DNA from 2 places in the Stenotrophomonas sp. STEN021 genome. Region 1 is predicted to be linked to the other one. Evidence: riboswitches for the same ligand, from Rfam matches in the RefSeq annotation. Region 1 holds a riboswitch; the other holds the start of a gene.

Region 1 (15,897 bases):
ACAGACTCTGGAAGGTCTTGGACAGATACCAGCTGGAGAAATTGGTCAGCTCGGCCAGCTCACCAATGCGCACGACCCGGTGGCTATTGCCTTCCAGGTACATGCGTGCGCGCTGCATGCGACCAAACACCTGGCGCTTGCGGATGCGCGAACGGCCCGGGCAGCGCTGCACGGTGCCGGCAAGATCACGCTGCAGCGAGGCAAGGTGCAGCAGCAGGGGGCGCAACTGATGGACGGTCGCTCCCGGTGCCTGCGCCTCGCGCCATAGGCGCAACGCCAAGCGCGCCTCGCCCAGGCTCATGCGGCCACGACCGGTATAGACACTGCAGTCGGCCAGGGTGCCGAGCATGCGCAGTGCATCGGTATCCAGACTGATGCCGATGCACATGCCATCACGGCCCGCCTGGATCAGCGGACGCGATTCCTTTTCAAAAGCAATCCACTCGCGCTGGCGCAGACGGAACTTGCCTTCCTTGGATTCAACCCAGGCAGTGCCACGCAGCTGCAGCCACACGGTGAACACAGTGCCCGAGGTCTGCAGGCTGCCCAGCCGGGCCACGCCGACACAGGCTGGCCGCGGGCCGTCCTCCGCAGGCTTTTCGAACGATACCGACTGACCACGATCCACCCACGAAACCTGCCGCATGTCGCACACCATCGTTTGCTCTTATTGAGCGAACGTTTTGCCAACTTTGGCGAAGCGGGTCAGGAAAGTCCGCTTAGAATGCTGCGAATTCTTCCCGATAAGTCATACGAAAAATTTCCGAAACAATTTTTCCTTACGGCGACAACCACTTAGCCAGCCCCATCACCCGCCGCGGGGCACGTTGCGGAATACGCATCATCCCGATATCGGCATTGTCCGCAGCGACCAAGGCGACGAAAACCGCCTTGCCATCAGGAGCAAGACTCACGCCATTGCCCGCACTGAAACGGCTCGCATCCAGACACTGGCTGGTTCCATTTCCGGCAATGGCAGTAAGCCGGCTGCTGCAGTCGCGGCTGATGTCCAGGTATTCCACCGCACCATTGGCCGCCACCGCCCAAGTGCGGTACCGCCAGCGACTGGGCAACTCGGCGTGCACGGTCTTCATGCTGTCCGGTGCCAGGCTTGCCGCAACCTGCCACAGCCCGCCACTGGCCAATCGTGTGAAAAGGACCCGTTGCCCTGCCGCGTCGTAGCGCACCTGCGACACACCATCCAATGATGCCAGGCGCTTCCAGGGCTGCTGACTACGATCGAACAAGGTCAGCGTCATCCGCTCGTCGTCACCACGCTCCACCACCAGCAACGTATTGGCTGCAGGCCCATAAATCGCCTGCAACGGTTCACGCGCAGGCACCGGCAGCTTGCTCCAATGGCCTTCTTCGGGCGCCACCTCATAAATACCCGGCGCCCCATCCGCATCGCGGCCAGTCACCAGCAGACGCCGCCCGTCGCTGGACCAGTCCATCGGCTGGCGCGCCTCAGGGCGCAAGCCTTCGATCATCTGCAGGGATGCAGGTTCATTCAGGCGCGCCCACCACAGCGCAAACGCACCGGACCGGTCCGAGGTAAAGGCCAGCTGCGCACCATCAGGCGAGACCATCGGCTGGCCATCCCGCGCCGACGAAGCAAACAAGCGCTGTGGCGCACCGCCGCTGCCCAGCGGAATGCGGAACAAGCCGATCTGCGGCTGGCTGCGCATGAATGCCAGATTGCCACCGCCCCGGGACACCGCTGGACTCTGTGCGTTATCAATGCCCATGTCACGCAACGCCCGCGTGGCCACGTCCAACCGATACAGGCGTGCTTCGCTGTCGATGCGGCGGCCAAACACCATTTCATCCGACCCCAACCAGCTCCAGCCACGAATCTCGGCGGCTTCGTCGGTCAAACGCTGTGCATTGCTGCCATCGGCGTCCATCACCCACATATCCCCGACCTGGGGATTACGCACGAAGCCGATCTTTTTGCCGTCCGCCGAATAGCGCGGCGCATAGTCGAAATCGTCAGTGCCCATCTGGTACTGCAAAGACGACCAGCGTCCCGATGCCAGATCCAGACTGCGGATACCGCGGCTGGCGTAACGGCCGGTCATCGAGCCAAACAACAGGCTGGCACCGTCCGGCGCCCAGTCAAAGCTGAGCATGTCGGTACCATCGCAACGCGTGGCCCGACGCAGGCCAGTACCCGTAGCCGACACCACCAACACCTCACAATCGCCCTGCGGAAGGAAGCGCGCAAAGGCAATATTGCGGCCGTTGGGTGACCACACCGGGAAACGGTCCGATGCCCCCGCAGGTGGCACCAGCAGCGGCGTTGCGGTGGCATTGCTCACGCTCTGTATCCACAAGCTGGAGCTGTTGTCCTTTTCGCGGGCGAACACCACCAGCGCACCATCAGGCGAAAGCGAAGGATTGACCTCAACGCCTTCGCTTGCGGTGATCAAACGATAGGGACGTGCAGGGCTGCCCACCACCCGGTTGCCTTCGACAACCGTCGCATCAACCTGCAATGGCGCATCACGCCACAACAACCATGCCATTACCAAGGTACTGAGCAACAACACGATACCAATTGCCAACAAGCCATATCGACGCAGCTTGCGACGTTTGTTGCGTGCTGTTTCGCGTGCGTCTGCAGGTGCACAAGCCGTGTCCGGCACATCAACACGCTCGAACGCATCAACAGCCACGACATCTGCCCTTGACTCCCAGGCCACCGGGGCAAGCAACCGATAGCCGGTTTTGGCGATGGTCTCGATATAAGGCGCGGCCTCACCGGCCTCGGTTGCGGCAAACACCTTGCGCAGCTGGGTTACGGCCTGGGTCAGCACATCATTGGTCGGCATGGTGTCCGGCCAGACCTCGGCAAACAGTTCCTCGCGGGTCACCACCTGGCCTGGCTTGCGCGCAAGCGCCAACAACACGCCCACCGATTTGGGCGTGAGCCGCTGGGTTTTGTGTGTTCCTGGCAAGTGCACCTCACGAGAGGAAAGCACTACCAGACACTCACCGACGCGCAGTCGGTCAGAGCTAGGTTTTTCGGTGGGATTCGTTGCCATCGCGGTCTTTCAAAATCGCTGGCGGACACGCATCCTGTGTCCAGCTATCCGGGCCCATGCCCTTACAAGCCGCCAAATTCCGCAAAAGGCATCAACGCACAGAGCAAATGTTTTATCTGGAACAGATATTACTCTAACCAGGTTCCCCACGTGCCAAACGTGGACGACATCAGGCTCTCTCTCGCCGACGTAATTACATAATCAGCTACATGATTCGCGCCTTCTGGCGCGATTTTTTTATCTAGCGTTCAGTTTTCTCTGCCTTGTAGATGGTCAGGCCAACCAGCCGCGAAACCACCAATGCAACGTACATAACGCCCGCAAACTGCTCCAGCATCACCAAAGCACGTGCCTGCGGGTGCACGGGCACCACGTCACTCAGGCCCACCCCTGACAACAAGCTGAAGCTGAGATAAAGCAACTCGACCCAGCTCCTGAAATCGCCTTCGTTGGTGGCGACAAAACTGCCCGGATAGATGTGCTGGCACACTGAATAGGCAAACGCGAATGCCCAGGCCAGCAAGGTGAAGGTGGCGCCGGCGGCAAACAGCTCATCACGCGTGACCTTGTGATCCTGCAGCATGTAGGCGATCAGGCTGCAGGAGGTATAGAAGTACAGCAGGCTCTCGAATGCCTGCGCCACCGCGATCAGCGAATAGCGCCCCAACAAGGCACCGGCGATGGAGAACACCACCGCCGGGATCGCCAGGGTCAAGGCCAGCCACAACAGCAGCGGGCTGCGCCGCACCACCCATACCGCCAAGCCCAGCACCAGCATGCCGAACGCACCAAACAGCGCGCGCCCAGCCGGCATGTGCTCCATCGCCGGGTACAGCAATACCCCGAGCAACTGCACCCCCAGCAACCACGCCGAGGGGTGCCTGCGCGCGATCACGATCCACTTCAAGCGCAGCTGCATCTGCATCCCTTCATTGCCAGTGCCGAACGGGTAGTTGAACCGAGGCCCGCAGGCGCGGGACTCAGGGAGTAGTGCCAGCTGCCATCCCGGCGCGATACGGATAGGTGGCAAAGATCGCCGCCACCGCCGCATCGATCCGCTCGCCACGCTGCTCCGGCTTCAGCCGCCCCACCGTACCGACCGCAACGCCTTCCCAAACCAATTGCTTCTTCCGCGCATCCACCACGTCCACGTTCAAGGTGCCCTCGGTGTATTGGCGCACGTCGGTACGGTCACGCCAGTACGGCACGGCAACATAGCTGCGGGCGCGATAGCTGTAGTAATAGTCGTAATCCACTTCCGGCATCGTGGTGACCTGGGTCTTGTCCTGCAGGTAGGCGTTGAGGTTCACCCACAGGTCCGGATTGGCCTCATCGAAGCGATAACCACGCGACTCCATCTGCGTACGTACCGCGGCGCGGATGCGATTGCTGGTGATGGTGGTATAGCCGTGCTGCTCAAGCGCCAGCGGGCTGAAGAAGGCAAAGCTGCGGTAACGCGAAAAGTCGGCAGTAGGATCTGCCTGGCTGGCGACACGCGGGGTGCTGGCGCAGGCGCCCAGCAGGAGCAGCGTGGACAAGACGAACAGCAGAGAAACGAAGCGAAGTTTCATGGCCTACCCCTGTGGTGTGGACGGCTGCACGCTAGCACGTCTGTACCTGCGCTGGCGTCAAGCAGCGGCAGGGGCACCGGCATGGGTGCCCCGCCCCTGTCGCCGGTCTATTCGACGCGGTAGACCTGTGCGCCCTGCTCGCGGAACTGCGCTGACTTCTCGGCCATCCCCGCCGCCAGCGCCTGCGCCTCCTCCAGCCCCTGCTCGGCGGCGTATTCGCGCACATCCTGGGTGATCTTCATCGAACAGAAATGCGGACCGCACATCGAACAGAAGTGAGCCAGCTTGTGTGCATCCTTCGGCAGCGTCTCGTCATGGAATTCCTTGGCCTTCTCCGGGTCCAGACCGAGGTTGAACTGATCCTCCCAGCGGAACTCGAAGCGCGCCTTGCTCAAGGCGTTGTCGCGGACCTGCGCACCCGGATGGCCCTTGGCCAGATCAGCGGCGTGTGCGGCGATCTTGTACGCCATGATGCCGTCGCGCACGTCCTGCCGATTGGGCAGACCCAGGTGCTCCTTCGGCGTCACGTAGCAGAGCATCGCAGTGCCGTACCAGCCAATCATCGCTGCGCCGATCGCGCTGGTGATGTGGTCGTAGCCCGGGGCGATATCGGTGGTCAGTGGCCCAAGCGTATAGAACGGCGCTTCGCCGCACTCCTGCAGCTGCTTGTCCATGTTCTGCTTGATCAGCTGCATCGGCACATGGCCGGGGCCTTCAATGATGGTCTGCACATCATGCTTCCAGGCAATCTTTGTCAGCTCGCCCAGCGCTTCCAGTTCACCGAACTGCGCCGCATCGTTGGCATCGGCAATACAGCCCGGGCGCAGGCCATCACCGAGGCTGAAGGACACGTCATAGGCCTTCATGATCTGGCAGATGTCTTCAAAGTGCGTGTAAAGGAAGTTCTCCTTGTGATGTGCCAGGCACCACTTGGCCATGATCGAGCCGCCACGCGAGACGATGCCGGTAACCCGCTTTGCCGTCAGCGGCACATGCCGCAACAGCACGCCGGCGTGGATGGTGAAGTAGTCCACGCCCTGCTCGGCCTGCTCGATCAAGGTGTCGCGGAAGATCTCCCAGGTCAGCGCTTCGGCGCGACCATCGACCTTTTCCAGCGCCTGGTAGATCGGCACGGTGCCAATCGGCACCGGCGAGTTGCGCACGATCCACTCGCGTGTCTCATGGATGTGCTTGCCGGTGGACAGATCCATCACCGTATCGCCACCCCAACGGATCGCCCACACCAGCTTCTCCACTTCCTCTGCGATGCCGGACGACACCGCGCTGTTACCGATGTTGGCGTTGATCTTGGTGAGGAAGTTGCGGCCGATGATCATCGGCTCGCACTCGGGATGATTGATGTTGTTCGGCAACACCGCGCGACCGCGCGCGATTTCGTCACGTACGAACTCCGGAGTGATGATCTGCTGGATGCTGGCACCAAAGCTTTGCCCCGGATGCTGCGCGAGCAGGCCGGCATCACGCACCGCGTCCAGCCGCTGGTTCTCGCGGATGGCGACGTATTCCATCTCAGGGGTGACAATGCCACGGCGCGCGTAGTGCATCTGGGTGACATTGGCGGTGCCGATGGCACGCCGGGGCAGCGTGCGGCCGGGGAAACGTACGGCATCGAGTTTGGCATCGTGCTGACGGGCACGGCCGAACTCGGAACTGAGCCCGGCCAACTGCTCGGTATCGGCACGTTCTTCGATCCAGCGCGTACGCACCGCCGCCAAGCCCGCTGCCAGATCGATGGTGGCCTGCGGATCGGTGTAAGGACCAGAGGTGTCGTACACGGTAACCGGATGATTGTCCTCGCCGCCGAACAAGGTTGGCGTGCGGGTCAGCGCGATTTCGCGCATCGGCACCTGCAGGTCCGCGCGCGAGCCAGCGACGAAGATCTTGCGCGAACCTGGAATCGGCCGGGTCACCGACTCGGAGAGTTGCTGGGCCTGTTGCTGCAGGCTGGGCTGTGTATTCATTGGCATTCGTCCTGTCTGTCCGCACGCGGTGTGCGAAGGCCACGCGAGGGATTCGCATGACGGAACGAAGCGAAGGCGTACGCCAGCCGGCCCTGGCCCACTACGGGCACATCGACTGGCGGCACACGAAGCTTCCCTACGCCGGTATCAGCCGGATCAGGTTCGAAGGGTATGTCTCAACCGCGACCCAATGGTCACGGTACCCCCGCTTCGGGCGGCATTAGACCACAAACCGATAGCACTGGCGCAAGCCATGCCAGTGATGGCGCTAACGGAACACTGACGTCGCATTCAGTAGGATCGACAGGGGTAAACACGTTCTCCACCGATGGCGCGGAATCCGCGCCGACCGTATTGCAAGCCATGGCCTGCTTCCCTCCACCCCATGACCGGAGAAGCCTCGATGGTGTTCCGAATTTCCATCGCCCTGGTTGCCTTGCTGGTGCTGATCGCTGGCATCGCGCCCGGTCCCTTCAACGACGTGGTGCAGGCCGCACTGGCCCAGGTAGTTCGAGGCGCCGGCTGGATGTACCTGCTGATCGTGTTCCTGACACTCAGCTTCCTGCTGTACCTGGCCTTCGGCCGCTTTGGCAGCCTGCGTATTGGCGGCGAGGATGCCGAGCCTGATTTTTCCAATGCCAGCTGGCTGTCGATGCTGTTTTCGGCCGGCATGGGCATCGGACTGGTGTTCTGGGGCGCGGCCGAGCCGGTGTCACATTTCGTCACCCCGCCCGAAGGCCTGCCTGCGCAGAGCATGGACGCTGCGCGCGCATCCATGCGCTATGCATTCTTCCACTGGGGCCTGCATCCCTGGGCGATCTATGCACTGATCGGGCTGGCGATGGCCTGGTTCCAGTACAACCGCAATGGCCGCGGCCTGGTCAGCGACATGTTGCAGCCGATCATCGGCCGTCACCATCGCGGCTGGTTCGGCAAGCTGGTCAATATCGCCGCGGTAGTCGCCACCGCGATCGGTGTAGCCACCACACTGGGCTTTGGCACCATCCAGATCGCCGCCGGCCTGCAACGCGTCGTCGGGCTGCGTGCCGATGTGCCCTTGCAGCTGACCGTCATCGCCGTGGCCTTCGTGCTCTACATGTTGTCCACCAGCAGCGGCGTGGAGCGCGGCATCAAGTGGCTGTCCAACTTCAACCTGGCGTTGGCTGCGCTGCTGTTGGCCGCAGTGCTGGTGCTGGGCCCGACTGGTTTCATCTTCGATACCTTCACCACCACGCTGGGCTCCTACCTCAACCAACTGGTGACCATGAGCCTGCGCATGTCGCCGTTCTCCGGCAGCACCTGGGTTGCGGACTGGACCATTTTCTACTGGGCCTGGTGGATTGCCTGGGCACCGTTCGTCGGCTCGTTCATTGCCCGCGTATCGCGCGGTCGCAGTGTGCGCGAGTTCGTGGTCGGCGTGGTGCTGGCCCCCACCCTGCTCGGTTTCCTGTGGTTCTCCGTATTCGGCGGCACCGCGCTATGGACGCAGCTGTTCGGCCACACCGACCTGGTGCTGGCGCTGGGCAATGGCTATGAGACGGTGCTGTTCACCCTGTTTGACAGCCTGCCGGCGTCGCTGCTGCTGTCAGTACTGGCGCTGGTCCTGCTGATGATCTTCTTTGTCACCTCAGCCGATTCTGCGGTGCTGGTACTGGCCAGCATGTCCACCGACGATGCTGGCGACCCGCCCTTGTCGCGCAAGCTGGTATGGGGGGTGGCCATTGCGTTGATCGCGGCGGTGCTGCTGCTGGCAGGCGGGCTGGAAGCACTGCAGGGTATGATCACCATTGCGGCGCTGCCCTTCGCGTTGTTGATGGTGCTGGTGATGGTATCGCTGTACCGCATACTGGACGCCGAGCACAACCGCCAGCGTCGGCTCGCGCAGCGCGCACGGCACATGATGGAGGCATGGATCGAGCGCGAGCAGGCGGCACAGGAAGAAGCACGTGCAGTCACTGAGCATTCGCCAGGTCTGGACAAGTAGGCGGGAGCTGCGGGAGCTGTGAATTGCCGCGGCGCATCTGGCTGGCTTCGCATCCAGCTGCACAATGTGGCTGAACAATTGGGTGGTAAGGACGGCAGCGAAGAGCTCCCCTTCCCCAACCCTCCCCTTCGCTGCGCGAAAGGGAGGGGGCCGTTCTTGGCGATCTACAAGATGGCGACGGAGCCGCTTCTACCCCCTCCCTTTCGCGCAGCGAAGGGGAGGGTTGGGGAGGGGTGCTTTGGCTTTGGCTTTGGCTTTGGCTTTGGCCCTGCTACAACCACAAGAAGCAAAGATCAGTACCCCGCCGCCTGCCCGTCCTTGCGGCTCTCCGAAGCGCCGTAGTAAACGCCGCTTTCCGGGTCACGCATGATCGCCTGATAACCACCATAAGGGCCATCGGCAAACACCACGCGATGCCCCTTGCGCATCAAACTGCGTACCGTCTCGTAGGAAAACCCGGTTTCCAGATTGACCTCGCCACCATCACGCATCGCCGTGGCCCGCCCGGTCGGCTCGGTCGAACCCTCATGCTGGATACGCGGCGCATCGCCAGCCTCCTGCAGGTTCATGCCGAAATCCACCAGGTTCATCACGATCTGCGCATGCCCTTGCGGCTGCATCGCACCGCCCATCACGCCAAAGCTGGCGAACGGCTTGCCGTCCTTGGTGATGAAGGCCGGGATGATGGTCTGGAACGGACGCTTGCCCGGCGCATAGCCGTTGGGATGGTCTTTCTGCAGTACGAACATCTCGCCGCGATCCTGCAGGATGAAACCCAGGCCCGGCGGCGCCATGCCGCTACCCATGCCGCGATAGTTGGATTGGATCAATGACACCATCATGCCGTCGGCATCGGCCACGGTCATGTAGATGGTGTCGCCCTCCTCCAGCTGCCTGGGCGTGCCCGGCTGCACTTCCTTCAAGGCCTTGTCCATCGAGATCAGCGCACGGCGCTGTGCGGCGTACTCTTTGGATATCAGCCGCTGTACCGGCGCCGGCGAAAATGCCGGGTCCGCATAGAAGCGGGCGCGATCGGCGAACGCCAGCTTCTTGGCTTCGACAAACAGATGGATGTGCTCTGCCGAGCCAAAGGGGATATTCGAGAAATCGTAGCCTTCCAATACATTGAGAATCTGCAGCGCGGCGATGCCCTGGCTGTTGGGCGGCAGCTCCCACACGTCGTAGCCGCGGTAGTTGCTGCTGACCGGCTCGACCCACTCACCTTGGTGCGCAGCCATGTCCTCGTAGCTCAGGTAGCCGCCATTGGCCTTGAAGTAGTCGCCAATGCTGCTGGCGACGTCGCCTTTGTAGAACGCATCGCGACCGCCATCGGCAATCCGCTGCAAGGTGTTGGCAAGGTTCGGGTTGCGCCACATCTGCCCCTTGCGCGGCGCGTGCCCATCAATGGTGAACTGTTCCTTGAAGCCCGGATACTGCGACAACTTGGGCACCGAGCGATCCCAGTAATAGGCAATCACCTCCGACACCGGATGCCCTGCGCGCGCATAGGCGATTGCCGGTGCCAGATTCTCCGCCATCGGCTTGCGCCCGAAGCGTTCGTGCAAGGCGAACCAGCCATCCACCGCGCCAGGCACCGACACCGGCAGCGGCCCGGTCGCTGGAATTTCCTTCAGGCCGCGCCGCTGCAACTCGGCCAGCGTCAGCGAACGCGGAGAACGGCCCGAACCGTTGTAACCATGGAGCTTCTGCGTCTTCGGGTCCCAGACAATCGCGAACAGATCGCCGCCAATACCGTTGCCGGTGGGCTCCATCAAGCCCAGGGCAGCATTTGCGGCGATGGCTGCGTCCACCGCCGAACCACCCGCCTTCATCACGTCAAGCGCGATCTGCGTGGCCAACGGCTGCGACGTGGCCGCCATCGCATGTGGCGCGATGACTTCCGAACGGGTGGCAAATTCATGACCGGTCAGACGGTCTGCAGCAAGCGTCGTTACCGACGCCGTGGATAGAGCAAGCAACAACGCGGTACGCAGCATGGCGGACAACCAGCAAGGGAATGCTTGGACGATAGCCCAGCCCCCGCGCTGACGCACGCCTTGCGCATGTGCTTCGTACAACGCTCGCCCTCGCCCAGGCGTTCAAGCCAGCCGAGCAGGGCTCGCCGGCATCGGACTGTCTTTGCGGGAGCGGCGTCAGCCGCGAAGCAAGGAGATCTTCAGATGAGGAGGTTTGGGCAAGCTCAGCTTCGTGGCTGACGCCGCTCCCACAGAAAAACAGCCTGCTCGCAGATCACCACGGGCAACTCAGCCCTAGATCCGCGCAGACGCCATTGCAATCAATCCGGCTGCCTCATGCCCACCGCTGGCCCCACCACTGATCTGCTCAAGCAGGCCACGCGTCTCCTGGCCAGGATGCAAGCCCAGTTCCTGCTGGAGTGTCGATTCGAATCGCTGGTAGACCTTCAAGGCCGCACCATGCATGCCGGTACCGGCATGGGCGCGCATCACCCGTCGGGTATGCACTTCATTCCATGGATCGCGCTGACTCAAGGCATTGGCCAGCTGCACCGCCGGCTCCCAACGGGCGGCTTCCAGCATTTCATCGCAGCAGTGTGCCGCCGCATCGATCAGCTGCGCGTCCAGCAATTGCCGGGTGCTCGCCAGCCAGCTCTGGAAGTTGGAATCGGCAATGTCCTCCATTCCATCCAGGAACACCCGCTGCTCGGCCATCAGATGGACCGACTCACACGGCGTCTGCTGCAGCAGATCGACATCGAACAGTGGCTCACTGCCGCGCATCAGACCAACCGCAGAGCGCTCGATGCGCAGGATGCCCTGCCCCAAAACCAAGGTGCAGAAGCGATTGAGGTTGCTCAGCACCTGGCGCAGGTTGGTCAGTGCGCTGGTCTCACCCAGGTTTGGCCACAACAAGGCCGCCAGCGCTGCCCGCGAATGCATGCGGTTGGACTCGATCGCCAGGTAGCCGAGCAGGGTCCAACCCTTCCGGTAGATCAGCGGTGCAGGCAGCCCCCCTCCCTGGCCCATCAGCTGCACCAGACCTGGCGTCGGCTCGCCGCGGGGTCCGTCACAGCGGTGCCCGCCTGCACACGTGATGTGCTGTCCTGTTAACTGCATCATGGCTTCCTTCCTCCGGCCGGCCCAGAAAAGAGCCTCTTACTTCCTAAACCGGCAAAAGCGGCGCAATCCAATCACCCCCCGGACAAAATTTCTCTCCCGCGCCAATCCAAACCGCCGGATTGGCCCGAATCCGCGCAATCCAGCCTCAGTGGACGCTCGTACGTGTAGGTTTCAGCCGCAACCATGCCGCCACGACGGGGCTTACGCAGCGAAACCAGAAAATCACACCTGCAAGCGTTGACACGCACCTGCCTGCGGTGGTTATCTCGACTGATGCTGCAACGCCACAACACCACCGCCAACTCGCCTTCGACCCCGGCTCACGCCGCGGCGTCGCTGCTTGTACTCGTACTTATTACCGAACCTACAGGGGCGGGGCGAGCTGGCGCGTAGCAGAAAATGCCAGATTCGAACAAAGACCCCGCACCGGCCCCGGCGCGGGGTTTTTCGTTTCCAGCTTCTATTTCATCTGAAACCATGTATCCGACCCCAGACACCTTCAACAAACACACCGTCAACGCCGCCTGCTGCAGCGCTGCGGCCTGCATGGTGTCTGCCCCGCCCGCCCCGGCCGCTGCGTCCTGACGCAACGGCCGTTTTTATTTCTGCCTGACTCTCTTCATTGCAAGGAAACCAAGCACCATGAGCACCAACGAACTGCCCCAGATCAAAATCGCCGTCGTCGGTTACGGCAGCCAGGGCCGCGCCCATGCCATGAACCTGCGTGAATCCGGCTTCGACGTGGTTGTCGGCCTGCGCGCTGGCGGCCCCACCGAGGTCAAGGCGCAGGCCGATGGCTTCACCGTCAAGAGCCCGGCCGAAGCAGTCAAGGACGCCGACCTGGTCGCCGTGCTGACCCCGGACATGGTGCAGAAGAAACTGTACAACGAGGTGCTGGCCCCGAACATGAAGCAGGGCGCCTGCCTGCTGTTCGCGCACGGCCTGAACGTGCATTTCGGCATGATCGAGCCGCGCGCCGACCTGGACGTGGTGCTGGTCGCGCCGAAGGGCCCGGGCGCACTGGTGCGTCGCGAATATGAAATCGGCCGCGGTGTGCCGTGCATCTACGCGGTCTACCAGGACAAGAGCGGCAAGGCCGAGCAGTTCGCGCTGGCCTATGCCGCCGGCTTGGGCGGCGCCCGCGCCAACATCATCAAGACCACCTTCAAGGAAGAGACCGAAACCGATCTGTTCGGCGAGCAGGCCGTGCTGTGCGGTGGCGCGTCCTCGCTGGTCCAGGCCGGCTTTGAAACCCTGGTCGAAGCCGGCTACCAGCCGGAAATCGCCTACTACGAAGTACTGCACGAACTGAAGCTGATCGTCGACCTGTTCTACGAAGGCGGCATCACCCGCATGCTGGAGTTCATCTCCGAGACCGCCCAGTACGGCGATTTCGTCAGCGGCCCGCGCGTCATCGATGCCTCGGTGAAGGCACGCATGAAGGACGTGCTGACCGACATCCAGAACGGCACCTTCACCAGGAACTGGGAAGCCGAGTACGACGCCGGTCTGCCGAACTACAAGAAGTTCCAGCAGGCCGACATGGAACACCCGATCGAAAAGGTTGGCAAGGAACTGCGCGCCAAGATGGTTTGGCTGCAAGGTCAGACTGCGTAATCCGCGGTCCCCCACCCGCAACTGGCAAAGGTCGCTGCATGAACACATCCACCCCCGGTGCGCCCCGTAACGGCGCACGCTGGCTGACGCAGGCTCTGGAAGCCGAAGGCGTGCAAACGCTGTTCGGCTACCCGGGCGGCACCATCATGCCGTTCTACGACGCATTGGTGGACTCCAGCCTCAAGCACATCCTGGTACGACACGAGCAGGGCGCCGCATTGGCCGCCAATGGCTATGCCCGCGCAAGCGGCAAGGTAGGCGTATGCGTGGCCACCTCCGGCCCGGGTGCGTCCAACCTGGTCACCGGCATCGCCGACGCCATGCTCGACTCGGTACCGATGGTGTGCCTGACCGGTCAGGTCGCTACCCCGCTGCTGGGTACCGATGCGTTCCAGGAACTGGATGTGTTCGGCATGACCCTGCCGATCGTCAAGCACAGCTGGCTGGTGCGCAGCGTTGATGAGCTGCCACACGTGGTTGCCGAAGCCTTCCGTGTCGCCCGCGAAGGGCGGCCCGGTCCGGTGCTGATCGACCTGCCCAAGGACGTGCAGCTGGGCGATGCCTCGCACCTGCCCGAGCACGTGCCGGCTTCGGTGGATCCGGTGCCGGCGCCGTCTGCCGAGCGGCTGGCTGCCGCGGTGGAAATGATTGCCGCTGCCGAAAAGCCGGTCATCTATGGCGGTGGCGGCATCGGCCTGGCTGATGCGGTCGGCGAGTTCCGCCACTTCGTCGAAAGCTCGGGCATCCCGACCGTGCTGACCCTGCGCGGCCTGGGTGCATTGCCAGCCAATCATCCGCAATACCTGGGCATGCTGGGCATGCACGGCACCCGCGCCGCCAACATGGCGGTGCAGGAGTCGGACCTGCTGATCGTGGTCGGCGCGCGCTTCGATGACCGTGCCACCGGCAAGCTGGCCGAGTTCGCCCCGTTCGCCCGCGTCATCCACCTGGATGCCGATGCCTACGAGATCTCCAAGCTGCGCGCGGTCGACATCGCCATTCCCGGCGATGTCAAAGCCGGCCTGCAGGCACTGACCAGCATCCGCAGCAGCTGCAACAGCTGGCGCGCACGCTGTGCCGCCAACCGCGAAAAATTCGCCGCCCGCTATGACGCACCCGGCCACGACATCTACGCCCCAGCGCTGCTGAAGCGGCTGAGCGAAGTGGCACCGCCGGATACCGTGATCGCCTGTGATGTCGGCCAACACCAGATGTGGGTTGCTCAGCACTGTCGCTTCAATCACCCGCGTAATCACCTGACCTCCGGCGCGCTGGGCACGATGGGCTTCGGCCTGCCGGCAGCGATGGGCGCGCAGTTCGCCTGCCCCGATCGCACCGTGGTGCTGGTCTCCGGTGATGGCAGCTTCATGATGAACGTGCAGGAGCTGGCCACCATCGCCCGCTGTCGCCTGCCGGTGAAGATCGTGCTGCTGGACAACTCCTCGCTGGGCATGGTCCGCCAGTGGCAGGAGCTGTTCTTCGCCGAGCGTTACAGCGAGATCGACCTGTCCGACAACCCGGATTTCGCAGCGCTGGTGCAGGTATTCGGCATCCCCGCCACCCGCATCACCCAGCGCGCGCAGGTTGAAGATGCACTGGCCGCCATGCTGGATACGCCCGGCCCGGCGTTCCTGCACGTGTCCATCGATGCACGCGCCAACGTGTGGCCGCTGGTGCCACCCAACAACGCCAACAGCACCATGCTGGACAGCAACCCAGCCCATGCCAAGGCAGTGCAGGAGAGTTCCAATGCAATACCGGCTTGACCTGGTGCTGAAGCCTGCCGAAGGCGCGCTGGTGCGCGTGATCGGCATGGTCGAACGGCGCGGCTTCGCCCCCAGCAACATCGCCGGCAATCGCAATGCCGACGATGCCGGCCGCTGGCACGTGCAGATGGACATCCATGGCACGCGCCCGCCGGAAACCCTGTGCCATCAGCTGCAGAAGGTCTACGACTGCGAATCCGTGCAGCTGGTACCGGTAGCAGGTGCCAGCGTATGAGCAGCGACGTAAGTGGCGTACCGGTAGTACGCCGCCACAAGCAACGGAGGCGTCTTCTTCAACGCGAACAGTCGACAGCTGGTTCGCTTGTATCCGGTGACGGCCACGTACATGCCTGACCGTGGCCGCGCCAACGCAGTTGCAACACCCGCTGACGCATTGAACGTCAGCGTTGCCGACGTCTTGGCCGCGCAGGCACGCCTGCGCCGTTTTCTGCCACCTACCCCGCTGCATTACGCCGAGCGTTTCGGCACCTGGTTGAAGCTGGAGAACCTGCAGCGCACCGGCTCCTACAAGGTGCGTGGTGCCTTGAACGCGATGCTGGCCGCACTGGAACGCGGTGACGAGCGCCCGGTGATCTGCGCCTCGGCCGGCAACCACGCCCAGGGCGTGGCCTGGGCCTCGCACCGGCTGGGTGTGCAGGCCATCACGGTGATGCCGCATGGCGCACCGGCCACCAAGATCGCCGGCGTGCAGCATTGGGGCGCCACCGTGCGCCAGCACGGCAGCAGCTATGACGATGCCTATGCCTTCGCCCGTGAGCTGGCCGAACAGAATGGCTACCGCTTCCTGTCCGCCTTCGACGACCCTGACGTG
Region 2 (15,897 bases), on a different contig from region 1:
AGCTTGCCTGGCTGAATGATCGCTACCCGCAGTTGGCCCCAGGCAGCACGCTGCTATGGCACAGCCCGCGACCGATGTCGGCCGCCGCCATCGCCGCCGGCCCACACGGCAATATCTTCATCAAACGGCACCACCGACGGGTGCGCAGTGCCGCCTGCCTGCTGGAAGAGCATCAGTTCATCACCCACCTCGCCAAGGCAGGGCTGCCGGTTGCCCAGCTCCTGCATGGCCACGATGGCCAGACTGCCATTGAGCACGGCGACTGGACCTACGAGCTGCATGCCGTAGCCGATGGCCAGGACCTGTACCGGGATGCCCCTTCGTGGACGCTGCTGACCGAAATCGAACGCGCGCAAGCCGCCGGCCGCATGCTGGCCACCGTGCACCGCGCCTCCGCCAGTTATCAGGCCCCCCAGCGCAGCACCCACCTGCTGGTCGCACGTGATGAGTTGATCCGCGCAGAAGACCCCATCACGGCGCTCAAGACCGACCTGCGCAATCGACCCGGTCTTGCCCGCTACCTGTCGCGCATTCCCTGGGAGCAACAACTGCAGCGCAGCGTCCTGCCCTGGCACACCGGACTGGCAGCGCGGCTGCAGGCCGAGCCGCCGTTGTGGGCCCACAACGACTGGCATGTCTCCAACCTGCTGTGGGGCCACGGCGACAACGCGATGCAGGTCAGCAGCGTGCTCGATTTCGGCCTGGCTTCTCCCACCAGCGCCCTGTTCGATCTGGCCACCGCCATCGAACGCAACGCCGTGGCCTGGCTGGAGCTGGAGCGCGGCGCCGAGGCGGTACGTATCGATATCGCATTGGCCCTGCTCGACGGCTACCGCGAGGTGTTGCCCTTGTCTGCCGAACGGGTACACCTGCTGGCCGACCTGCTGCCAATGGTGCATTTCGACTTTGCACTGTCCGAAGTCGAGTATTTCGAAGGTGTCACCGGCTCCACCGCAAATGCCGATGTCGCCTGGCAGCCATTCATGCTTGGCCACCCCGAGTGGTTCGCCAGCCCTCCCGGCCAAGCCCTGCTGCAGGCCCTGCACGCGGCCGCCTGAAGCGGCCCGACTCGCAAATCGTTCGCATTTGTAGTGAAATGCGTCCCTGAAGCGGGGGTGCCTGGCGTTGCCAGGCTGAGAGAGTCCCTTGGAACCTGATCCGGTTTGCACCGGCGTAGGGAGCTTTGAGCAGCAGCCGTAGCGCCGTCATTGGCGCTGCGCATGCGCGCCTTCGCTTCGTCTCCCTTGTTGCCTGAAGACGAATCGAATGAACCGCTGCCTGCGCCCCACGCTGTTGTCTCTCGCCCTGAGCACCGCCCTGCCGCTGTACGCCAGCGACACCGGCCTTGATGCCGCTGCCGCACACTCGCCGACCGAGCTTGCCGCCGTACGCGTGCAGGCCCGTCAGCCGGAAGCGGACAACCCCCGCGTCAACAGCTTCGGCAGCGGCGACTGGAAAAGCACGCCGGCATCGATGAACGTGCTGGACCGCGACTTCCTCGACCACCAGCAGGTGCGCTCACTGTCCGAGCTGGCCAGCAATGACGCTTCGCTGGGCGATGCCTACGCCCCGGTCGGCTATTACCAGAATGTCGCCATCCGCGGCTTCGCGCTGGACACGGCCACCGGCTACCGTTTCAACGGCATGTCGATCGCCGGCGAACAGCGGCTGGCACTGGAGAATCTGCAGGCCGTTGAAGTCCTCAAGGGCGAAGCTGGCCTGGCGGCCGGCGTGATGGCGCCAGGCGGCATCATCAACTACGTCGGCAAGCGGCCAGCCGAAGTACGCACCGTCACCTTGGGTACCGACAACGAAGGCTCGCGCTACGCCGCCATCGACGTCGGCCATTGGCTGACCCCGCGCATCGGCCTGCGCTTCAACGCAGCCTGGGACGACAGCAGTTCCTACATCGAACATGCCGATGGCCGCCGCAACTTCTATTCGCTGGCGACCGACTGGCTGATCGGTGAGCGCGGCAAGCTCGAAGTGGATGCCAACTACCAGACCAGCGCGCAGCGTTCGGCCTCCGGCTACCAGCTGCTGGGCGGACGGGAACTGCCGACCAGCGTGGACCGTGAACAGTTACTTGGCTATCAGCCGTGGCAGAAGCCGGTGGGCATCGCCAGCACCAACATCACCGCGCTGCACACCTATGATTTCAACGCCAATTGGCAGTCACGCGTTGCCCTCAGCCACAGCCACACGGTGATCGATGACAACGTCGCATTCGCCTACGGCTGCTACTACGCCGCGCAATGCGCCGATGGCAGCGTACCCGGCAACTACTTCGCCCCCAACGGCGACTACGACATCTACGACTACCGCAGCCCGGACGATACCCGTCGCAACCAGGAGCTGCGCGCCGAGCTGCGCGGCAGCTTCAACACCGGCAACATCGGCCATCAGCTGACCATGGGTGCCGACCAGTTCCGCCGCACCGTGGACAAGCGCCGCAACGTCAACGAATACGTCGGCACGGTCAATATCCACGACAAGCAGCTACCCGTGTTCGAGCCCTCGCCGCTGATACCTAGCGCGTCCGCACGTCGCCTGGACAGCCGCCAGACCGCTGTATTCGCACTGGACCGCATCCAGCTCAATGAAGACTGGCAGTGGCTGGCCGGCGGCCGCTACGTGCGTCTGGACGAACGCGCCTACGACAAGCGTGGCAACCCACAACGCCGCAGCCGCCTATCGCGCTTCCTGCCGCAGACTGCGGTGATGTGGAAGGCCAGCGACAGCATCAATGCCTACGCCAGCTACGTCGAAGGCATCTCGCTGGGCCAGGAAGCACCGTTCTGGACCGCCAACGCCGACACCTTCCTGCCGGCAGTGCAGTCGCGCCAGCTCGAAATCGGCGTGAAGTATTCCAGCAGCGAGCAGCTGACCCTGGGCGCGGCACTGTTCCGTACCACTCAGCCTTATCAGTACGCTAAGCCCGATGGCAGCGACGTCGGCTATACCTTCGTAGAGGAAGGCAAGCAGGCCCACGCCGGCCTGGAACTGACCGCCAACGGCCAGCTCACCGATGCGTTGCAGATCGTCGCCAGCGCCAGCGTATTGCAGGCACGTGCGCGCGACACCGGCACGCCGAGCTACGAAGGCCACCAACTGGTCAACGTACCCAAGCTGCGGGCCAGCGTGCACCTGAGCTATGCACTGCCCTTCGTTGAAGGGCTGGATCTTACCGGCGGCTGGCGCTACGCATCTGCCAATACCGCGCGCGCTGATGGTGCGGTACGCGCACCGAGCTACAACGTGTTCGACGCCGGGCTGCGCTTCAAGCACCAGCTGCAAGGCCACGCAGTGAGCTGGAACCTGTCGGTGGACAATCTGTTCAACCGCTTCTACTGGCGCGACACCGGCAGCAGCCTGGGCGACTACTACCTGTTCCCGGGCGCACCGCGTCAGGCACGCCTATCGGTGAGCATCGCGCTGTGAGCAGCACCACGCTCGAATGGTCGGCCGCGCTATGCAGCATCCTTGGCGTCTGGTTGATGGCGCAACGGCGAATGGTCGCCTGGCCGGTCGGCCTGTTGTCGGTAGCGCTGTATGCGCTGGTGTTCGCCGAAGCCAAATTGTATTCGGACACGCTGCTGCAGCTCGCATTTGCTGTCTTCCTCGTCTACGGCTGGATCAACTGGCGACGGCACGCCGCCGACGAAGGCAGCGTGCGCATCGTGCCCTTGTCACGCAGCAAGATGCTGCGTGACCTGGGCATCGGCCTGCTTGGTGGCATCGCGCTCGGTGCCGGCATGCACAGCTTCACCGATGCATCACTGCCGTGGCTGGACGCGATGCTGACCGGATTGAGCCTGGTCGCGCAGTGGTGGCAGGCACGCCGCCACACCGCCACCTGGTGGCTATGGATCGTGGTCGACGTGGTGTACGTAGGCGCGTATCTGTTCAAGTCACTGCATGTGACCGCGGCGCTGTACGTGTTCTTCCTCGGTCTTGCCGTGATCGGGTTGCGTGCATGGAGTGCAGCGGCCCACACCACCGCTGCGGAACCTGCAGCGCACGGCGCGCGCTGAGCAGCGTCACGCATTGCCAGCTGCCGCCGATGTCGGCAGCAGCTGGCTGAAGGTAAATCGCGGACAACAAAAAAGCCCCGTCAGGGGCTTTTCTTTACCTGCAGATATCACATGGAATCTGCTGGTCATTATCTGGAGCGGGAAACGAGACTCGAACTCGCGACCTCAACCTTGGCAAGGTTGCGCTCTACCAACTGAGCTATTCCCGCGGATTGAATGCAGCACCTGCGAAACAGAGAACCGACATTCGAGATGGATCGCAAGACTGGAGCGGGAAACGAGACTCGAACTCGCGACCTCAACCTTGGCAAGGTTGCGCTCTACCAACTGAGCTATTCCCGCAGGCTTGCTACATCTATTTACGCATCAAACCACGAGTAAACATGGAGCGATGTTTGAAACTGGAGCGGGAAACGAGACTCGAACTCGCGACCTCAACCTTGGCAAGGTTGCGCTCTACCAACTGAGCTATTCCCGCTTGGGAGGCGAAATTCTACATGCATTGGCCACGGTGTCAACAGCCTGTTCACTTTTTGACTGCACTATTGCGCGCGGCCTTTTCGTCTTCACGCAGGCTCGGCCAGGCCGCACGCAGGTACTGCAGCGCAGACACCAGAGTCAGCAAAGCGGCGATGGCCAACATCCAGTCACCGATGTGGAAAACCGGCTCGCCCATCCAGATGGTTTTGTACGAGGTATTGGGCGACACCGAGTACAGCAGGCACAGCAGCGCCACCATCTGTGCAGTGGTCTTGACCTTGCCGATCATCGCCACCCGCACCTTGGCGCGCTGACCAATCTCGGCCATCCACTCGCGCAATGCCGACACCGCGATTTCACGGCCGACGATCACCGCCGCCCAGAACGCCATCCACGGCGTCGGGTGCCCCTGCACGATCAGGAACAAGGCCACTGCCACCATCAACTTGTCCGCCACCGGATCCAGGAACGCACCGAATGCCGAATGCTGCTCGTACTTGCGCGCCACCCAGCCATCCAGCCAATCGGTGATCGCCGCCAGGCCGAAAATCGCCGCCGAGGCGAAATTTGTCCATGCATAGGGCAGATAGAACACCAGCACCAGCACCGGGATCATCATGATCCGCAGCAATGTCAGCCAGGTGGGGATGGTCAATTTCATTACAGCATTACTCCGCCGCCGGATCGGGTACCGACAGACCATGAAGGTTAGCGTAGATACGTGCAGCAAGGGCGGCATTGATGCCTTCCACGCGGGCGATTTCAGCCTCACCAGCCGCCTTCAAACCGGCAATACCGCCAAAATGCTTGAGCAGGCTGGCGCGCCGACGTGGACCGATGCCGGGAATATCTTCGAGTTTGCTGGTCATGCGCGCCTTCTGGCGACGCCCACGATGACCGGTAATGGCGAAGCGATGAGCCTCGTCACGCACCTGCTGGATGAACTGCAGCGCCGGTGACGCGGCGCCAGGGCGCAGCTCGCGCCCATCAGGCAGCACCAGCGCTTCGTGGCCGGCACGGCGCTCCACGCCCTTGGCCACGCCGACCAGCATCACCCCTTCCACGCCCAGGTCAGCCAGCGCTGCCTGTGCCTGTGCCAACTGTCCGGCGCCGCCGTCGATCAGCAATACGTCTGGCAGCACCCCACCCTCTTCCACTACGCGGCGGAAACGCCGGTCGATGGCCTGGCGCATGGCGGCGTAATCGTCGCCCGGCTCGATGCCGCTGATGTTGTAGCGACGGTACTGCGCGCGCACCGGGCCGGCAGCATCGAACACTACGCACGAGGCCACCGTGGCCTCACCCATGGTGTGACTGATATCGAAACACTCCACGCGCTTGACCGGCTCGGCCAGGCCCAGCATCTCGCGCACCGCTTCGCTGCGTGCCTGCTGCGCGCCGGCACTGTCCATCTCGGCGACCAGCGTGATCTGTGCGTTGCGACTTGCCAGTTCCACGTATCCCGCGCGTTCGCCACGCACGTTCCACTTCAGGGCCACCTTGCGCTCGGCCGATGCACTCAGCGCGGCCTCGATCATCTCCGCATCCGGAATCTGCCGATCCAGCAGCACTTCAGCTGGCGGCTCATGTTCGACGTAGTACTGCGAGACAAACGCGGCCAGCACCTCTTCGGCACTGTCCTCGCCGTTGGTGCGCGGGAAGAACGCGCGCGTACCGAGATTGCGGCCATCACGGAAGGCCAGCAGCATCACGCAGGCACTGGCGCCCTGGGTTGCGCAGGCCAGCACGTCCAGATCGGCGGCGCGGCCATCGACATACTGGCGGTTCTGCATGCTGCGCAACGAAGCGACCAGATCACGCAACCGCGCGGCACGCTCGAACTCCAGCGTGTCACTGGCCTGCTGCATGGCCTGCATCAATTCGTCGGCGAGCTGGTCACTCTTGCCCTCCAGGAACATCGCCGCGCGCCGCACCGATTCGTCGTACTCGGCCTGTGGCACCAGTTCCACGCAGGGCGCGCTGCAACGACCAATCTGGTACTGCAGGCAGGGCCGCGAGCGGTTGCGGAACACGCTGTCCTCACAGCTGCGCAGTTTGAACAGTTTGTGCATCAGGTTCAGCGTTTCACGCACCGCGCCGACGCCCGGATACGGCCCGTAATAGCGCCCGGGCACCGCACGCGGACCGCGATGCAGGGCGATCCGTGGCCATTGCTCGCGGGTCAGCAACACCTGCGGATAGGTTTTGTCATCACGCAGCGAAACGTTGTAACGCGGGTTCAGCGACTTGATCAGCTGGTTTTCCAGCAGCAGTGCTTCGGCCTCGGTGCGGGTCACGGTGACATCCATCCGCGCCACCTGCGACAGCATCATCATGATGCGCCGGCTCTTCGGCGAGCCGTTGAAATAGCTGCCTACGCGCTTGCGCAGCGCACCGGCCTTGCCCACGTACAGCAAGGTGTCGTCGGCAGCGTACATCCGGTATACACCAGGCGCGGTACTCAGCGCCGCCGCGAAGGCCTTGCCATCGAACTCATTGGCAACGACGTCGGTCATCCTTCAATCGGCACTTCACTCAGTTCGCCGCTGAGTGGATCAAAGCGCAGTACGGCGTGCGCGTCGGCCTCGGCAATCCAGATTGCGCCGGCGGCCACCGCCAACGCGGTCGGGCCATGCAGACGCCGGGGCAGATTGACCGTGGACAGATCACCACCACCCAGGCGCAGGGTACGCAGCGAGCCATTGCCTGCATCGGCAATCCACAACAGCGGCGAATCCGGCCCCATTGCCAGGCCCAGCGGGTACTGCAGGCGTGCACGCAAGCGCGGGCCATCAACATTACCCGACTCCCACGGCCCCTGCCCGACCAGGGTCTGCACCAGGTCACCACGCAGTTGCACCGAACGGATAGCCGAGCCCAAGGCGTCGCAGACATACAGCGCCTGCTGGACTGCGACCAGGCTGCTGGGCTGTGCAAATGCCGCCAGATGACCGCTGCCATCGCGCACTTCCGCCGCGCCGGCACCGGCCCGCCAGCGCAGCTCGCGACTGCCCAGGTCATAGCTCCAGATGTGGTTGTCACCGGCCATCGCGATATGGACCTGGTTGTCGGCCACCGCAACTGCCGCCGGGTGATTGAGCGGGCTGTCCCAGGGCTGGGCCAACACGCCGGCACGCGGATCACCGGCACGACCGTTGCCACACAAGGTGTCCACCTGGCCGCTGACCAGATTGATACTGCGCAAGGCGTGGTTGCCGGTGTCGGCTACATACAGTATTTCGCGCACCAGGGCCAAACCCTGCGGGCGATTGAAGGCCGCCTCGCCGGTGCCGCCATTGATCAGGTCGGCGCTGCCCAGACCGAACTGACGCAGCACCCGGCCAGCATGGTTGCACTCGAGAATCCGATGATGGCCGGTGTCGGCCACATACAGGCGGTCGGCCGTTGCCACCAGGCCAGCCGGGAACAGCAGCGGCAGGCGCGGCTCGGCGTTGATCTCACGGATGCCGTAGCCGTCGTCGTCCAGCGCACGCATCACGCCTTCGCCCAGGCTGTTCAAGGCCCGCTCCAGGTCGCCAGCTGCGCCGACCAGGCGTTCCTGCTCCTGCCCATAGGCATCGAGCATCAGCAAGGTTGGCCAGGACTGCACCTCGAAGCGGCGCCAGGCGTCCCATTGCGCATCCAGCACGATGGGCGCACTGATGCCCTGGCGGCGCAGCAATTTCAGCGCATGTTGCGGCTCGCGCTCGAATTCGAAGCGCGGCACCTGCACCACCAGCAGCTGCACCCGGCCGGGATTGCGTGCCTGCCAGCGCATGACCTCGGCCAGCCGCTGCATGCACCAAACAGACGCGCCGTTGACGAAGGCCAGCACCAGCGGGCGGCCGCGCATGTCCTGCAGGGTTGCAGGCGCAGCGTTCAGCCAGATAGCGGACGTAGGCAGTTCCGTTACGCGGTTGTCGTTCATGCAGGGATTATGCCGGAGTCATCGCGCCGCGACAGGCGACGCACTGTGGCCTGGGCCGCAGTATCGAGCAGTGCCCAGCTGTGTTCGAAATCTGCCACGTCACCGTAATAGGGGTCCGGCACCACATCGGCCCCGTCAATGCCCGCCCACGGCAGCCACAATACCGCACGCGCCTCGAACCCAGCCGGCGCCAGCTCCCGGGCGTCGCGCAGATTGTCGCCATCAGCGCACAGGATCAGGTCGTATTCCTCGAAGTCCTCGGCCAACAGCTGGCGGGCGCGCTGAGCCGCTATGTCCACGCCGCGCTGGCGCGCGCAGGCAACAGCACGTGGATCGGGACTGCGGCCAGCATGCCAATAGCCCGAAGTACCGGCCGAGTCGACCTGCACCCAACTGCCCAGTCCTGCTTCGGCAATCCGTGCACGCAGGGCTCCTTCGCCCATCGGCGAGCGGCAGATATTGCCCAGGCAGACCACCAGCAACTTCACTGCACCGCCCTCATCTGCGCCTCGGCGCGATGCAGGTCTTCCGGGGTATCGATTCCCGGCGGGAACGGCGCCGGTGACAAGGCCACCGCAATGCGGAAACCAGCCTCCAGCACCCGCAGCTGCTCCAGCGATTCGATCTGCTCCAGATTACCGGGCGGCATGGCGGCAAACTGCTGCAGGAAACCGGCCCGGTAACCGTAGATACCGATATGCCGCAGCCACTGCCCTGCAGGAAGCACATCGCGACTGCTGGCAAAGCCATCGCGGTGCCACGGAATCGGCGCACGGCTGAAGTACAGGGCATCACCCTGCGAGGTCCGTACGAGCTTGACCACATTGGGATCAAACAAGGTCGGCGCATCCTCCACCCGCGTTGCCAGCGTCGACATCGGTGCGCCGCTGTCGGCCAGAATCCTTGCCACGGCCTGGATACCCGCGGCAGGGGCGAAGGGTTCATCCCCCTGCAGGTTCACCACGATCACATCGTCGGCCCAACCGGCCTGCCGCGCGCATTCGGCCAGACGGTCGGTACCGGAGGCATGTGCAGGATCGGTCATCGCCACATGAATGCCGGGCAGCCCCGCCACCGCCTGCGCGATGCGCGCATCATCGGTTGCCACCCAGACCTCGCGGGCACCGGCGGCCAGCGCTCGGCGCGCCACGTGCAGCACCATCGGCTCCCCGGCGATCAGCGCCAAGGGCTTGCCCGGCAAGCGGGTGGAAGCATAGCGGGCTGGAATGGCTACAACGAATTCGGGAACAACGCTCATCTGAACTCCTTTCAACACGCTCGACAACGGCAGCCCTCAGCCGCGGGAAAGCTTACCCAGGCGGTCCAGCAAGGCTACCCAGAATGCCGCCGGCAACTCGGCCTGCAACGGCACCGCGTAATGCCAAGCCGTAGCGAAACGCTGGCATTTGACGGCGTCTTTTTCGGTCATCAATACCGGCAACTCGCTACCGAAGGAAAGATCCTCCGGCGTGTAACGATGATGGTCGGCAAAGGCATGCGGCACCACGCCGATATCGCGCGCGCGCAGCATCTGGAAGAACCGCTGCGGATTGGCGATACCTGCCACCGCGTGCACACGCAGCCCGGCAAATGCCCGCAGAGGCTTGTCGCGGCCGCCCTTCAGCGGCCGTGCGACATCGATGGACAAACGCATCGCCCATTCGCCAAAGCCCGAGTCCTCCGTGGGGATGGTCGCATCACTGGTCTGCCCAAGATTGACCACCCGGAAGTCGCAATGCGCAGCACGCGAGACCGGTTCACGCAGCGGGCCGGCCGGCAGCAACCGCCCGTTGCCATAGCGGCGCACTGCATCCACCACCTCGATTTCGATATCGCGCGCCAGCCGGTAATGCTGCAGACCATCATCGCAGACCACCACATCGCAGCCAGCGTCCAGCAAGGCCTTGGCCGCGGCAACCCGATCCTTGTCCACCCGTACCGGTACGCCGGTTTTCCAGGCAATCAGCACCGGCTCATCGCCGCCCAGGCCCACGTCCATATCGGCGGTGACCCAGCGCGCCGTATCGGCCTGATCACGACCGTAGCCGCGGCTGGCAACACCGGGCTTCCAGCCCGCTGCACGCAGGCGATTGACCAGCTCGATGGTCAACGGCGTCTTGCCGGTACCACCGGCGGTGATGTTGCCAATCACGATCACCGGCAGCGGCACCTGCCGGGCGCGTAGCCAGCCACGGCGGTACAGACTGCGGCGCAGACCGGTTACCGCACCATACAGTGGTGCCAACAACCGCGCCGGCAACGGCACCGGCGCATCGCCATACCAGTAGGCGGGCGTTTGCGGTCCTTGCTTGGCCATCATTCCTGCCTGTCGCGGAACTGCATGCTATGCAGGTGTTCGTACAAGCCACCCATTGCCAGCAATTCGGCATGGGTGCCGCGCTCGACAATGCGCCCCTGGTCCATCACCAGCACCTGATCGGCGTGTTCGATGGTGGACAGGCGATGGGCAATGACCAGCGTGGTGCGATCGGGCATCAACTTCTGCAGTGCGTCCTGCACCAACCGCTCGGACTCGTTGTCCAGCGCAGCGGTGGCTTCGTCCAGGATCAGGATCGGCGCGTCCTTGAGCATTGCGCGGGCAATCGCCAGACGCTGGCGCTGGCCCCCGGACAGGCGACCGCCCTTTGCCCCGACCGGTGCATCCACGCCCTGCGGCAGCTGCTCGACGAACTCGCTGGCATTTGCCCCATCGATCGCCCGCTGCAACTGCTCGGTGCTGCGCTGCTGCAGTTCGCCATAGGCGACGTTCTCGGCAATGCTGCCATTGAACAAGGTGACCTGCTGGCCAACCAATGCGATCTGCCGGCGCAGATCGGCCAGCTTGTAGTCCTGCAGCGGATGGCCATCGAGCAGGATTTCGCCAGCCTCGATTTCATAGAAACGCGGAATCAGCTTGATCAGGGTCGACTTGCCACTGCCCGAACGGCCAACGATGGCGGTGACCGTGCCTGGCTTGGCGATGAAACTGATGTCTTCCAGTGCCGGCTTGGCCTGGCCCGTATAGCGGGCAGTGACGTGCCGGAACTCCAACAGGCCTCTGGCGCGCTGGAGCGGCAGATTGCCCGCATCCACTTCGTCTTTGGCGTCAAGCACATGGAACAGGCGTTGCGCCGAGGCGATGCCACGCTGGGTCATGTTCTGCACGTTGGTCAGCTGCTTGAGCGCCGGAATGATCGCCAGCATCGCCATCAGCAGGCCAACAAAGTCGCCTACCGTCAAACGCCCCGCAGCTGCTTCATGGCCCGCAATAAGCAAGAGTGCAGCCAAGCCGACCGCGCCGATCAACTGCACCATGCTCGACGAAATACTGCGCGTCGCCTCAACCTTCATCGCCAGCCGCAGATTGGTATTGGCCAAGCCGGTATAACGATCCAGCTCAGCCGGTTGCGCACCGTAGATCTTCACTTCCTGATGGCTGGACAGCGCTTGGTCCGCAGCCTGCAGGAGATCAGCACCGCTTTCCTGGATGCGGTGGCTGATACGCCGGTAGCGCTTGGCCACCATGTTCATCACCCAGGCCAGTGGCGGCGCCAGCACGAAGATCGCAAGCGTCACTTGCCAGCTGTAGTACAACATCACCGCCAGCGAACCCAGCGCCTGCAGCGATTGCTGCAGCACTACCTTCATCGCATCAATCGCCGCCTGCGCCACCTGGTCGCTGTCCGAGCCCAGCCGCACCAACATCGATGGCACTGGCTCGGAGTCGAAACGCTGCCCTGGCAGGCGCAGGTACTTGCCCAGCACCAGCACCCGGAAATCACGGGCAATGCTGCGCGCGGCCTTGCCCATGCCCATATCAGTCAGATAACCGGCGACACCGCGCAACAGGAACAACCCGATGACGGCCAACGGCATCCACTGGTTGATGTCCTTCGGATTCACCAGACTATTGGTGATCGGGCTCATCAGGATCAGGAAGCCACTGCCCGCACCAGCCTCGATCAACATGCCCAGGCCGGCCATCAACAACAGCGGCCGATAGGGCTTGGCAAAGCCCAGCAGACGTCTGTAGACCTGCCAGGCCGAATCGTTATCACTCATTGTTTGGTTTCCGGTGCGGTTGCAATCGCGATCCGGCGAAAACCGAGTTGACCCAAGGCATCCTGCGCGGTGACTACAGCCTGGTAGGGCGTGCGTGCGTCAGCGCGCAGCAAGACGCTTTGCTCACGGTCGGCACCGGCCAGTTGCGCGATGATCTGCTTCAGCGACTCGATGTCGGTGCGCAGCACTTCCTGATCGTTGACGAAGTAACGGCCATCGGCATTGACCAGCACGCTCAGCGAACTCTGCGGCGCGCTGGTCTTCTGGTCGCTGGCCGTGGGTAACTGCACCTGCAGCGTGGAGCGCGCATCGAAGGTGGTGGTGACCACAAAGAAAATGATCAATACCAGGATCACATCGATCAACGGCACCAGATCGATATGCGGCTCATCCTGGGTGCGATTGCTACCAATCCGCATGGGCTCAGGCCTTCTCGGTTGCCGCCGGGCGCGGCGCGGCAGCCTTGCTGGCTGCCATTACTGCCGGACGACCATCAAGTGCGTCCAACAGCGCACTGGCTTCCTGCTCCATCTCGATCACATAGCCATCGATCAGGCCACGGAAGTAGCGATGGAACATCAACGCCGGGATCGCGACCATCATGCCGGTTGCGGTACACACCAATGCCTTGCCGATGCCGCCAGCAAGCTGCCCCACATCGCCAACGCCGTGATCGAGGATGCCCAGGAACATCTGGATCATGCCGACCACCGTGCCCAGCAGGCCCAGCAGCGGGCCTGCGGAGGCAATGGTGCCCAAGGCATTGAGGAAACGCCCCATCCGATGTACCAGATGGCGGCCAGTGTCTTCGATGCGCTCGCGGATCTGGTCACGCGGGCGGTTACGTGCCTCAAGCGCGGCCGCAAGCAACGCACCCAGCGGTGAGTTGGCGCGCAGGGAATCAATATGCGAGGCATCCAGCTTGCCGCGCGCGGCCCAGTTGCGGACCTCCTGGCCCAGCCCCGGCGGCAGTACTTCGTTGCGGCGCAGACTCCAGAAACGCTCCAGGACGATCGCCAACGCCAGCACGCCCAACAACAGCAACGGCACCATCGGCCATCCGCCGGCTTTGACCAATTCCCACACGTTTCAACCCTCCGGCGCCGTGGCCGCGTATTTGATGTCAGATAGGATAGCAGCCGCCCGCACCCGCTCAGCGGCGTCCCATAGCCTTGAACGCCAGATTCTGCGCTCCCGCAGCTGTAAACCCTCCCTGCCCAGCCATACCTGCAGCGCCCCGCTCCCGGCCGTGTTCAGCACCTCGGCCCCGGAACGCTGCCAGCGCGCCACCACATCCTGGCGCGGGTGACCGAAGCGATTGCCATGACCGTTGGAGATCAACGCCAGACGCGCGTCGGTTGCCGCGACAAAACCGGGGCTGGAAGAGCCGCCGCTGCCATGGTGGGCGACCAGCACCACATCAGCACGCAGCTTTGCCGGCGCCTGTTTGAGCAGGCGCTGCTCGATGACCTCGCCAATGTCGCCGGTCAACAAGGCCGTTCCATATGCGCCCTGCACCCGCAGCACGCAGCTGGACTCATTCCCCAGATAGGGAAAACCCGGTGTGGGGTGCAGAAATTCAAACAGTACCCCATCCCATTGCCAGTTCTGACCTGCCAGGCAGGTCGATTCGGCACCAGCACCCAAGGCCAGCCCCGGCGGCATCAACACCTGCGCAGGAGGCAGAACGCCCTGCACCGCCGCCAACCCACCGGCATGATCATGATCGCCATGGCTGACCACTACCCGATCCAGGCGCGGCACGCCCAAAGCACGCAATGCAGGCACCACCACCCGCTCGCCGGCATCAAAGCCGTCAGCTACCGCCGGCCCGGTATCAAACAGCAAGGCGTGATGGCCGGTGCGCAGCAGCACTGCCAACCCCTGCCCCACATCCAGCGCAACCAGCTCGAACTCCCCCCACTCGGGCCTGTCACGCCATGGCAGGCACAGCGGCAACCACAGCAGTACCGCCAGGCACTTGCCCGGCACCCCAGCCGGCAGCAACAGCCACATTGCAGCCAACAGAGCCAAGGGCAAGGCAAACCACACCGGCTCGGGCAGCCACCACAATGAATAGCCACCACTACCCAGCATCTGGAACAGCGGCCAACTCAGATCGAAGCACCATGCCGAGGCCCGCCAGGCTACGCCGCCGGCGCCACTGCACATCGCCTCCAGTGCAGTACCGACAAGCGCCAGCGGCACCACCACCAGACTCCACCAGGGAATTGCGACCAGGTTGGCCAGCGGACCGATCGCCGAGGCCTGACCGAACAGCATCACCGTCAGCGGCAACAGGCCCAGCGTCGCAACACGTTGCGCCGACAAGAACCCGCGCAGCCAATGTGTGCGCTCGGGCAGACACCATAGCAACCACGCCACCCCGGCGAAGCTGAGCCAGAAGCCAGCGGTCAACACCGACAATGGCGCCAGCCAAAGTACGGCCAAGGCGGCCAACGCCAAAGCGCCGGCAACATCGACCGGCCTGCGACCAAGCCTTGCCAGCACCACCACCGCAACCATCAGCACGGTGCGCACGGTTGGCAAGCCGAACCCAGCCACCGCCGCATACGTCGTTGCCCCGAGCAACGCACCAGTGGCCACAGCTTGCGGGCGCGGACAATAGCGACCGCACCAAGGCAGCAAGCGCCAGAGCCCTGCCACCAACCACGCCGTGCACAGTGCGACCATGCCGACATGAAAGCCCGAGATCGCGATCAGATGGGTCAAGCCGGTCGCGCGCAGCACCTGCCAATCGCCTTCGCCGAGACCGCGTGTATCGCCTAGCGCCAGCGCCTGCACATAGCGCGAAGACGCAGCCGGCACCTGCGCTGCGATCCGCGCGGCCATGCGCTCGCGCCATGCCCCCAGTCCAGCAGCTGTCGCCAACCGTTGCGGTGCAGGCGATTGGCGCACGACCGCGCTGGCGGCAAGGCCCTGCGCCAAGGCGTGTCGCTCGGCGTCGAAGCCACCGGGGTTGACCAGTCCGCGTGGCGCACGCAGACGCAGGTTCAATCGCCAACGTTCACCCGCGTGCACCTGCATTCGCGGACCGGGTTCGGTCGCACCGAAATCGTCGTACCAGGACACCTGTACCGTCTGACCGCGCAGATCCGTCGCCAGATCGGTGCTTGCATCCAGGCGCAGTTGAAAGCGGGTACGGCGGAACTCATGCTGGGGAAGGCTGCTTACAACGCCAGTCAGCATGACTTCCTGCGCCTCCCTGTGAACGGCCAGCTGCTGGTCCAGGCCCCAACCTGCATGCAGGCAAGTCCAGCCCAAGCCGGCCAGCAACGCACCCAGCCAGCGCCAGTGTGGGGCTGCGAGCCACAACAGCAGGCCTGCCAACAATGCTGCCCAGCACAGCAACGCCGGAGGTAACGCCGGCGC

Evidence for each region. A riboswitch is a leader RNA that binds a small molecule or an ion and turns the genes downstream of it on or off. The one in region 1 is predicted to bind thiamine pyrophosphate.
Region 2: another riboswitch for thiamine pyrophosphate. It lies ahead of ACVOL0_RS09110 (TonB-dependent siderophore receptor); the one in region 1 lies ahead of thiC (phosphomethylpyrimidine synthase ThiC).

The regions. Positions count from the first base shown of each region.
Region 1 covers NZ_JBRREH010000003.1:42,538-58,434, reverse strand. The annotation lists gene ACVOL0_RS01260 (helix-turn-helix transcriptional regulator) at 1-646, opposite strand, end outside; gene ACVOL0_RS01255 (winged helix-turn-helix domain-containing protein) at 780-3,047, opposite strand; gene ACVOL0_RS01250 (ion channel) at 3,289-3,972, opposite strand; gene ACVOL0_RS01245 (DUF4136 domain-containing protein) at 4,028-4,618, opposite strand; gene thiC (phosphomethylpyrimidine synthase ThiC) at 4,726-6,600, opposite strand; TPP riboswitch at 6,716-6,817, opposite strand; gene ACVOL0_RS01235 (BCCT family transporter) at 7,004-8,584, shown strand; gene ggt (gamma-glutamyltransferase) at 8,878-10,581, opposite strand; gene ACVOL0_RS01225 (AfsR/SARP family transcriptional regulator) at 10,855-11,589, opposite strand; gene ilvC (ketol-acid reductoisomerase) at 12,325-13,299, shown strand; gene ilvG (acetolactate synthase 2 catalytic subunit) at 13,338-15,065, shown strand; gene ACVOL0_RS01210 (ACT domain-containing protein) at 15,049-15,300, shown strand; gene ACVOL0_RS01205 (threonine dehydratase) at 15,412-15,897, shown strand, end outside.
Region 2 covers NZ_JBRREH010000033.1:298-16,194, forward strand. The annotation lists gene ACVOL0_RS09105 (phosphotransferase enzyme family protein) at 1-1,058, shown strand, start outside; TPP riboswitch at 1,102-1,197, shown strand; gene ACVOL0_RS09110 (TonB-dependent siderophore receptor) at 1,267-3,441, shown strand; gene pnuC (nicotinamide riboside transporter PnuC) at 3,438-4,034, shown strand; tRNA gene ACVOL0_RS09120 (tRNA-Gly) at 4,168-4,243, opposite strand; tRNA gene ACVOL0_RS09125 (tRNA-Gly) at 4,301-4,376, opposite strand; tRNA gene ACVOL0_RS09130 (tRNA-Gly) at 4,437-4,512, opposite strand; gene pgsA (CDP-diacylglycerol--glycerol-3-phosphate 3-phosphatidyltransferase) at 4,561-5,175, opposite strand; gene uvrC (excinuclease ABC subunit UvrC) at 5,183-7,030, opposite strand; gene ACVOL0_RS09145 (hypothetical protein) at 7,027-8,442, opposite strand; gene ACVOL0_RS09150 (low molecular weight protein-tyrosine-phosphatase) at 8,439-8,930, opposite strand; gene kdsB (3-deoxy-manno-octulosonate cytidylyltransferase) at 8,927-9,700, opposite strand; gene lpxK (tetraacyldisaccharide 4'-kinase) at 9,737-10,759, opposite strand; gene msbA (lipid A export permease/ATP-binding protein MsbA) at 10,759-12,504, opposite strand; gene ACVOL0_RS09170 (ExbD/TolR family protein) at 12,501-12,923, opposite strand; gene ACVOL0_RS09175 (MotA/TolQ/ExbB proton channel family protein) at 12,928-13,590, opposite strand; gene ACVOL0_RS09180 (DNA internalization-related competence protein ComEC/Rec2) at 13,594-15,897, opposite strand, start outside.